One region of the Undibacterium sp. FW305-107 genome, then DNA from elsewhere that is predicted to be linked to it. Evidence: predicted binding sites of a transcription regulator. Region 1 holds the regulator's gene; the other holds the start of a gene.
What was found. Region 1 encodes LexA, which represses DNA repair genes until DNA is damaged. Its sites were predicted from a motif close to ACTGTATNNNNATACAGT; they were not measured.

Region 1 (5,277 bases):
CAGCTTGCCGCATTGACGTGCCAGACGACGGGAGCGCGCGCGCAATTCTATCGAACTCAACGCTGGCGTTTCATCAATATACAGTTGCGCTTCATTCATCTTTTGAATGGCATGTGTCAGGCGCGGCCAGTCTTCATCGGTCAGCTTACCAACGCGCAGACGGCTTTGATCCAGACGCCCTACCGAACCCAGCATACGCATCGCCAGTTGGGCGCCACCCATCTCCATGGAGAACACGGCAACTGGCAAGCCGCTGTCTATGGCGACGTTCTCACCGATGTTCAGTGAGAAGGCTGTCTTACCCATGGATGGACGACCTGCAACAATGACCAGATCACCAGGCTGCAAGCCCGAAGTCATTTTGTCCAGATCAGCAAAACCGGTAGGCACGCCGGTAATATCATTTTGATTATCGCGGTTATACAGTTCATCAATGCGCTCAACCACTTGCGTCAGCAAGGGCTGAATAGCCTGGAAACCCTGGGCACCACGGGCACCCTCTTCGGCAATCGCAAAAATCTTGGATTCAGCCTCGTCCAGCATTTGCTTGACTTCTTTACCCTGGGGGTTAAAGGCATTACCGGAGATTTCATCTGCAACGGTAATCAGTTTGCGCAATACGCCACGGTCACGGACGATTTCTGCGTAGCGACGGATATTGGCAGCTGAAGGAGTATTTTGTGCGAGGGCATTCAGATATGTCAGGCCACCGGCATCTTCTGCCTTACCCGTACTGGTCAGCGCCTCAAAAACGGTGATAACGTCGGCTGGACGAGAGCTATTGATCAGTTTGACCATGCACTGGAAAATAATCCTGTGGTCATAACGATAGAAATCTTCTTCACCAATAAAATCGGCAATACGGTCCCAGGCTGCGTTATCCAGCAATAGGCCACCCAGAACAGATTGCTCTGCTTCTATGGAATGAGGGGGAACGCGTAAAGCGTCAATTTGAGGATCAGAACCAGCTTTCATGGCGCGCATTATAACCGTTAAATCAAATGACCAGAGCGTTCAAAGTACGAGAAGTTGGCGAGTTTGTGACAAGTTTGTGACAAACGGATAAATAGTGAAAAATTTCTCTCAAACATGAAAAAAGCCGGGTCTCCCCGGCTTTTTCCAGCAATTTGCAAAAAGCAAATTAAGCGTGTTCACCTACCACTGCAACATTAACGTCAACAACAACGTCAGTGTGCAAAGCAACAGAAACACTGTGCTCGCCAGCGATCTTCAACGGACCTTGTGGCAAACGTACTTGTGCTTTTTCTACTGCGAAACCTTGTTTAGTCAGGGCTTCAGAAATATCAGCATTAGTGACGGAACCAAACAAACGACCATCAACACCAGATTTTTGTGTGATTTGTACGGTCAGACCGGACAGTTTTTCGCCTTGAGCTTGAGCTGCTGCCAATTTGGCTGCTGCTGCTTTTTCCAGTTCAGCGCGTTTTGCTTCGAATTCAGCAACTGCAGCTGTCGTAGCACGACGAGCCATACGTTGTGGAATCAAAAAGTTACGTGCATAGCCGTCTTTAACGCGAACTACATCACCCAGATTGCCGAGATTAACGACTTTATCCAACAGAATAACTTGCATATTTTTCTCCTTTACCTTGTCGTCAATTACGCTGTGTGCAAATCAGTGTATGGCAGCAACGCGAGGTAACGTGCACGTTTGATTGCAGTGTCAACTTGACGTTGATACAGCGCTTTTGTACCGGTCAAACGTGCTGGCATGATTTTGCCGTTTTCTTGCACGAAATCTTTCAGTGTGTCGATGTCTTTGTAGTCAACTTTTTCTACATGTGCTGCTGTGAAGCGGCAGAATTTTTTGCGCTTGAACAAAGGGTTTTGTTGTTGGCGCTTTTGCTTCAATTTGCTTTTGTCGAATTTTTTACCGAATGCCATTTTTGGCTCCTAATCTAGTAAATGTGTCCCGAATTCAGTGATATGAAAAACGAGACTTTTGCTATTGCGATTTTTGCGCGCTAAAAAACCAGTGAATTCCATGGTCTGTTCCAGGGCAATTTCTGTAAAACGCTGGGATATTTCACCAGCAGCCATCGCAGAAATTTCAAACTCGACCTGCCGAACCGTGTTCGCCTCACGAGTTTCTGAACTATGCATCAAGGTAGCAGAAGCTATCGGGATACCGGCCGGGGTGTAACGCAATGCGCTTTTTTCCACAATCCGGGCTACGAGCTTCAGCTGATTCACTATTTTTTTACGCGACCTTTGTCAATTATTAAGCAGCAGGCGCTTCAACACGTTGCGCTTTTGCAGCATCTTCTTTCTGAACAGCTTTCATCATAGGAGAAGGTGTTGTTTCTGCTTTTTTCAATTTGACTGTCAGGTGACGCAAGACAGCATCATTGAATTTGAATGCTGTTTCCAACTCGAGCAGAGTTTCAGCATCGCATTCGATGTTCAAGCAAACATAGTGTGCTTTTGCCAGTTTTTGAATCATGTAAGCCAATTGACGACGGCCCCAGTCTTCAACGCGATGGATTTGACCACCACGGGCTACAACACTTGCCTTGTAGCGCTCGATCATTGCAGGAACTTGCTCGCTCTGATCTGGATGTACGATAAATACGATTTCATAATGACGCATATATTCTCCTTGTGGACAATAAAAATAGCCCGCCTCGGCGTCAAGACGAGTGCGGGAAGAGGAAAGCCGACAATAATAACCCAGTTTTTCATATTGATCAATTGGATCAGTGACTTAGGCAATTTTTCAGTCCGTTCTTTTGAGTAAGTGCGGTATTTTTTTCACATTTATGCTTAATCGAAGGCATTTTGACTTGCATATTCAGCTCTACTGTATAAAAATACAGACTGCTTGTATATACAGCACCTTAACACTAGAAAACGCCATGCTTAAACTCACCGCTCGCCAGGAGCAAATCCTGAACCTGATTAAAGACGCCATCCAAAACACGGGCTTTCCCCCTACCCGTGCCGAGATTGCGACAGAATTGGGATTCCGTTCAACCAATGCTGCAGAAGAACATCTGCAAGCCCTGGCACGCAAAGGCGTCATAGAAATTGCCGCGGGCACTTCACGTGGCATACGACTGCTGGAATCTGAGTTGTCCAGCCATATCACAGGCAAGCAACTGGCACTGCCTCACCCCGCCCTATTGCAACTGGCCCTGCCACTGGTTGGGCGCGTTGCCGCCGGCTCGCCGATACTAGCCAGTGAACATATAGAATCCACTTACAACGTAGATCCGGCCCTGTTCTCTGCCAAGCCAGACTTTTTGCTGAAGGTGCGGGGCATGTCCATGCGCGATGCTGGCATACTTGATGGAGACTTGCTGGCAGTCAAAAAAGCCGACAGTGCACGCAATGGCCAGATCGTTGTCGCCCGCCTCGGTGATGATGTGACCGTCAAGCGCTATAAGAAAACTGGCAATCTGATAGAACTGATGCCTGAAAACCCGGACTACCCCGTCATCAAGATTGGCGATACTGAAGAAGATTTCGCGCTGGAAGGTCTGGCTGTTGGCCTCATGCGCAACTGGGTTTGAGATCAGCCCGGGCGTGATTCAGCCCTCTCATTTGCATCATGCCCGGGCAGCATCTCAAACTTATTAATACCTGCCCACTGGCAAGTTCTGATAAGCAACTACCATAAAAAAAACGTCCGGATATCCGGACGTTTTTTATTTCAGAGCAACAGATTTAGCGCTCGACAACTTATTGCCCAACAATTTAGTGCTTGACCACGGTAGTATCCGCAGGCGTTTCAGTTGGTGCCGTGGCAGGTGTCGCTGCAGCCACTGGTACCGGCTCATCCACCAAAGGAACAGGTTGTGTTTCCAGCGCGATTTCCAGGACTTTGTCTATCCACCTGACCGGGATGATTTCCAGTTTGTTTTTGACATTGTCCGGGATCTCAGCCAGATCCTTGGCATTTTCCTCAGGTATCAAGACTGTCTTGATGCCACCACGGTGAGCAGCCAGCAATTTCTCTTTCAAGCCACCGATAGGCAATACTTCACCACGCAAGGTGATCTCACCTGTCATGGCAACATCAGCACGGACTGGAATGCCAGTAAACACTGACACCAAAGCAGTTGTCATGGCGATACCGGCAGATGGACCATCTTTCGGTGTTGCACCTTCCGGTACGTGGATATGGATGTCGCTCTTCTCGAACACATCCGCCTTGATACCCAGACGCTTGGCGCGACTGCGTACCACTGTGCGAGCTGCTTCGATGGATTCTTTCATGACATCGCCCAATGTACCTGTGCGGATGACACCACCTTTACCTGGCATGGCTACGGCTTCTATGGTCAGCAAATCGCCACCCACTTCAGTCCAGGCCAGACCGACCACCTGACCAATCTGGTTATCTTTAACGGCAACGCCAAAGTCATAGCGACGTACACCCAGGTATTTATCCAGATTTTTTGAATTGACCGTGGCTTTTTTCTCGGTCTTTTTCAACAAGAGCATTTTCACGACCTTGCGGCAAATCTTGGAGATTTCCCTTTCCAGCGAACGCACACCGGCTTCACGGGTGTAATAGCGAATAATGTCGCGTATTGCACTTTCAGCCACGGTGATTTCGCCTTCTTTCAAACCATTGTTCTTGATTTGTTTAGGCAGCAGATAACGTTGCGCAATGCTGGTTTTTTCATCTTCGGTGTAACCCGACAGACGTATAACCTCCATCCTGTCCAGCAAAGCTGGCGGGATATTGTAGGAATTGGATGTCGCTACAAACATCACGTCGGACAAATCGAAATCGACTTCGATATAGTGATCTGAGAAAGTGTGATTTTGTTCAGGGTCCAATACCTCCAGCAAGGCAGATGAAGGGTCGCCACGGAAGTCAGCTCCCATCTTGTCCACTTCATCCAGCAGGAACAAAGGATTACGCACACCAACCTTGGACAAGCTTTGCAAAATCTTGCCTGGCATGGAGCCTATGTAAGTACGGCGATGACCGCGAATTTCTGCCTCATCACGCACACCACCCAGGGCCATACGCACAAACTTGCGGTTTGTTGCGCGGGCGATGGATTGCCCCAACGAGGTTTTACCCACGCCCGGAGGACCTACCAGACAGAGGATAGGTGCTTTGAGCTTGTCGACGCGCTGTTGCACTGCAAGATATTCCAGGATGCGTTCCTTGACCTTATCGAGGCCAAAGTGTTCGTCTTCCAGCACTTTTTCAGCATTCGTCAAATCATTGTTGACCTTGGATTTTTTCTTCCATGGCAAATTGACGATAGTGTCGATGTAGTTACGCACGACAGTAGC
Region 2 (5,277 bases), on a different contig from region 1:
CCCTGAATACCTGGACCGCAGATGATCCACGCTACTATCGCGGTATCGATGAGCAGATAGCTTATTTAAAAATCGCCAAACTGGCTGAGGTCAAGGCTTTCTGGAAAGAGTTCTACGGCGCCAACCAGGCAAACCAGGCGCAAATTGCCGTGGTTGGTGAGTTTGATGCCAACAAGCTGAAAACGGAATTGCAAGCTGCCTTTGGCGACTGGAATGCCCAGCAAAAATTCAGCCGTGTTGCCAAGCCTTACCATGCTACCAAAGCGGATGACAAACAAATCATCACACCGGACAAGGCCAATGCCTTCTTCTACGCTGGCATGCAACTGCCGCTGGGTATCAAGCATCCTGATTATCCTGCCCTGGTGATGGGCAACTACCTGCTGGGTGGCAGCGCCAACTCACGCATATTGAACCGCATCCGTCAAAAAGATGGTGTCAGCTATGGTGGCGGCTCGGGTTTCAATGCATCTCCTCTGGACGAAGTCGCCAGCTTTTCCATAGGTGCGATTTATGCGCCGCAAAACCGTAGCAAACTGGAAACCGGCATACGAGAAGAAATCACCCGCGCACTGACTGAGGGTTTCACAGCTGCTGAACTGGAAGACGGCAAGAAAAGCCTGATCCAGCAATACCAGCTGGAACGCAGCCAGGACGCCGTGCTGGCATCGACACTAGCAACCAACCTCTACCTGGGCCGCAATATGCAATACCGTGCTGAAGTAGAGAAAAAAATCCAGGCACTGACCGTGGCACAAGTAAAAGAAGCCATGGCCAAACACCTGGGCTATGAAAAAACCGTGCGCGTGTTTGCGGGTGACTTCAAGTAAATAACGCTACAAGGAAGGGCTTGCACACAAAGCTGTGCAAGCCCTTTTTATTTGGTTTTCTGATTGTTCACTATGATTACTACGACCACTGAAGCTTACCAACTGCTGTTGCAACTTGGCGCATCAGAACGCTTGCTTACCCATGTCAGACTGGTTGGCGAAGCGGCTGAAATGCTGATCGTCAGGCTTGAAGAGATGGGCTTGCAGTTCGATGTGAATCTGATACGTCTTGGTGCCGCCATCCATGACGCGGGAAAAATCCTGCACCCCAATGAACTGGATGGCCCTGGTTCCTTGCATGAGCCTGCTGGTGAAAAAATGCTGCTGGACCATGGCGTACAAAAGACCATCGCCCGGTGCTGCGTCACCCATGCACAATGGCAGGGAGATGGCCTGAGCCTGGAAGAATTAACTGTCGCCACAGCAGACAAGTTATGGAAGGGCAAACGCGAGGCCGAGCTGGAATTAAAACTCATCCACACCATCGCACAGCAAAAGCAAGTTGATCATTGGGATATCTTTACTTCACTGGACGATCTATTTGAAAGAATTGCCGCTGGGGGCAGCGAAAGACTGGAACGTAGCAGGTATGTAACTGGCTCTTAAAATTGCCTGGCCCTGAATTACTCTTCCCAAATATCAAGGATCATCAAACAGCATGCCCTGGCTGACCTGACGCTCGTTGCTGACATCTGCCTCTCTCATCAGGGCGCTGGCCCTGACACCCAGCAAGCGAAACCGGTTTTCCAGTGCCACTCTGCGCAGGCATTCTCCGGCAGCCCTGCGTATGATGGCTGGGTCAGCCGTTGCGACAGGAATGGTAATGTCGCGTGTCGATATGCGGAAATCCGTGTAACGTATCTTGATGCCCACAGTTTTGCAACGGTAACCCTTGACGGTTAAATCCCTTGCCAGACGAGTGCAGAGATCAGTGAAAATGTCGGTCAATACCGCCCTGTCGTGAACTGCATGCAAGTCGCGGTCAAATGTGGTCTCCCTGCTGATCACCTTGGGTTCTGACTCTGTAGAAATCTCCCTGTCATCAATGCCACGTGCAGTGTTATACAGCCAACCGGCATAATTGCTGCCGAAGGTATTTTGCAGCAGCCCTAAATCTGCATTTGCCAGCTCGCCCACTGTGTTGATACCCAGGCTTGCCAGGCGCTCGGTTGATTTTGGGCCTATCCCATTCACTTTTTTTACTGGCAGCGGCCATATACGGGTTGGCACGTCTTCCATCTCCAGGATGGTCAGACCATCAGGTTTATCCAGATCAGACCCGATTTTTGCCAGCAGCTTATTGGGGGCAACACAAATGGAGCAGGTAAGACCCGTTGCCTCGGAGACAGCCTGTTTCAAACTGCCTGCCAGGGCGCGCGTTTCTTGCGGATGGTCGGTCAGGTCGATATAGATTTCATCTATGCCGCGATTTTCAATTTTGGGGGCAATCTTGCCCACTGCTTCTTTAAAAAGACGCGAGTAATGGCGATAGGAGTCAAAATCGGTGGGAAGCAAAAAAACATCGGGGGCCAGCTTCGCCGCCTTCATGATGCCCATCGCGGAGAATATGCCAAGTGCCCGTGCTGCATAGGTCGAAGTGGTCGCGACACCACGCCCGACATAGTCCTTTATCCGTGAAAATTCATGCGTGCCATCGCCTTTTGGAATCGGGCGATGTGAAGAGCCGCCACCTATAAGCACTGCCTGCCCCCGCAGTTCTGGATAGCGCAAGAGTTCAACAGATGCATAAAAAGCATCCATGTCCAGATGAGCAATCCTACGTGGTTTATTACTCATGGCAATCAACCAGCACTTTGCAATAAATCATGATTCGCATGATGCATCTCATCATCGCATGCCGCCAGGGTAGCAAGCTGGATAAACATTTTCAAAAACTGACCCACTTAAAGGAATAAGATTAAAAGCTGGAATAAGCTATTTTATCCTGAATCCGGGAAATAACTGAATATACATACAGCAAAATAAAGTTTACGCAAAACAAGGAATTACAGCAACATGCTGTTTAAGCTAAGATAGACTCATCCTGCATCTCTTGCTTTTTTCCTGAATTCCCTGATGGATCAATGATGAAAAAACTGCTTTCCCTGATTTTTGCTCTCAGCCTGGCATGCGTTATCAACCCGGCCAGCGCCACGGCACCCCAGGCTTATGATGAAACTGCCGATGCCCAGGCGGCAATCAACAAGGCTCTGGCGGAAGCTAAAAAGACAGATAAAAAAGTCCTGGTCATCTTTGGTGCCAACTGGTGCAAGGATTGTCTGGAACTTGACAAATCCATGCATGGCAAGAACGAACCTCTGCTCGCCACCAAGTTCATCACAGTGAAAGTGAATGTAGGCCAGTTTGATAAAAACAAGGAGCTGGTGGATTTCTATGGCAATCCTACCAAGAAAGGCATCCCTGCGGCAGTCTTGCTGAGACCGGACAACAGCGTGCTGTTCGCTTCCAAAGGTGGCGAGCTATCGAATGCACGCAAGATGAGCGAGCAAGGCGTATTCGATTTTTTTGACGAAATCACCGCGCTGTACCGCTGACCAGCATGAAAAAGATCTTTGGGCATGTCTGAATTACCTGCAATGCCAGCCAATCAAACACCGTGTGAAACGGAGCTGGAAATATTGCAGCGCAGTCATGCCCTGTTATCCAATTTCTCACGCTGCCTGCCAGGCATGTTTTACCAATTCCGGCGCTACCCTGATGCCCGTTTTTGCCTGCCTTATGCCAGTGATGCCGTAGAAACTTTTTTTGGCGTCAAGGCAGAACAATTACGTGAAGATGCCAGCTTCATGTTTGCCAAAATCCATCCCGACGATCTGCCAAAAATGATCGCGGCAGTGCGCAAATCCTTTGCCGAACTCAGCCCCTGGCATCAGGAATACCGCATCATTTCTACCGGACAGCCAGACCGCTGGGTAGTCGGTGACGCCACCCCTGAACAACTGCCGGATGGCAGTGTGCTCTGGCATGGCTTTCTCAGTGACAATACCGAACGCAAACTGACCGAGCAAAGATTGCTGGCTGCTGAACGCCAGCGCAGCCTGGTCATGAAGGCCTCGAACCAGGGTCTGTATGACATCAATCTGCAAACTGGCGAAGGCAGCTTCAGCCCTGAATATTTGCAGATGCTGGGTTACGAACCTGGTGACTTTGGTCACCCCCAGCAATTCTGGGATTATTTTTGGGGCACGGGTGTCCATCCTGATGATGTGGTAAACCTGAAGCGCGCCTATAAGGCTCATGCAGCGGCACAAGGCGGCGCAGATTACCATGCCGAATTCAGGCAAAAAAACAAGACCGGTGAATGGCGCTGGATCATGTCACTCGGCAGTATTGTCGAGTGGGATAGCAAGGGCAAGCCTTTGCGCATGGTTGGTACCCATATCGATATCACCGAGCGCAAGCAAACCGAGGAAATGCTGAGGCACAATCAGGAACTGCTCAAGTCCAACAAGAACCGCTACAAGGAACTGGCCAGGGAACTGGAGATCCTGATCACCAATGCGCCGGTAGGCATCATGTTTGTCAGCGATGGTGTCATCGTCAGGGCCAACAAGGCACTGGCAGAATTATGCCGCTTCCCCAATGCTCAGGCCATGATAGGGGTGAAGACCAGCTTTCTGTATCAAGGGCCGGACGATTATGAGGCGTTCAGTGCCAAAGTTGCACCTGGCCTGCAGGCCGATGAACTGGTCGGGCTGGAATGGCAGTTACGCCGATTTAATGGTGAGTCTTTTACCGGCCGTGTGGCCGGACGCGCCTTGCCAACAGAAAGCTATGTGCGCGGTGCTGTCTGGATGATAGAAGATGTGACCGAGCAGAGAACGACGCTGGATGCCTTGCGCACCAGTGAACAACGCCTGCAAAGATTGATGAATTCCAGCCTGATCGGGATTATCCAGGGCAATGAAGCAGGCCAGATACTGGATGTGAATGATGTGTTTACCCAGTTCAGCGGCTATGACCGCGACTATCTGCTGACCCGCGATAATTTGTGGGACACCCTGTTATCACCGCAGGATTTGAAGATTTGCCAGCAAGCCTATAGAGACCTGATACAGACCGGCACCACCGCACCTTTCGAGATCATGTTATTGCAAGGCGGGAATATAGGCCTGCCTATTCTGGTCGGCCTCAGCCATCTGGAAAATTCAGAACGCGGCTGGGTTGCGTTTGCCATGGATATCAGCGACAGGTTGCGCATGAACCGCTTGAAGACGGAATTTATTTCCGTCGTCAGCCATGAGTTGCGTACCCCGCTGACTTCGATACGTGGTTCGCTGAGTTTGCTGGAATCCGGCGTCAGCGGCGTATTGCCCAAGCAGGCTGAGCACTTGATACGCATCGCCCACAACAACAGCAAACGCCTGATCACCCTGGTCAACGATATTCTGGACATGGACAAACTGGCCAGCGGCAAGATGATCTT

Region 2: a site for LexA is predicted at 2,792-2,809, ahead of AC3WQT_RS11710 (DNA polymerase Y family protein). Genes of this name have one in related genera too.

Annotation. Positions count from the first base shown of each region.
Region 1 is NZ_JBYTAV010000018.1:27,456-32,732, forward strand. Features, by position in the region: gene AC3WQT_RS27395 (replicative DNA helicase) at 1-975, opposite strand, end outside; gene rplI (50S ribosomal protein L9) at 1,142-1,594, opposite strand; gene rpsR (30S ribosomal protein S18) at 1,621-1,905, opposite strand; gene priB (primosomal replication protein N) at 1,915-2,214, opposite strand; gene rpsF (30S ribosomal protein S6) at 2,243-2,611, opposite strand; gene lexA (transcriptional repressor LexA) at 2,877-3,533, shown strand; gene lon (endopeptidase La) at 3,718-5,277, opposite strand, start outside.
Region 2 is NZ_JBYTAV010000004.1:497,160-502,436, forward strand. Features, by position in the region: gene AC3WQT_RS11700 (M16 family metallopeptidase) at 1-830, shown strand, start outside; gene AC3WQT_RS11705 (HD domain-containing protein) at 903-1,436, shown strand; gene AC3WQT_RS11710 (DNA polymerase Y family protein) at 1,470-2,627, opposite strand; gene AC3WQT_RS11715 (thioredoxin family protein) at 2,915-3,385, shown strand; gene AC3WQT_RS11720 (PAS domain-containing protein) at 3,410-5,277, shown strand, end outside.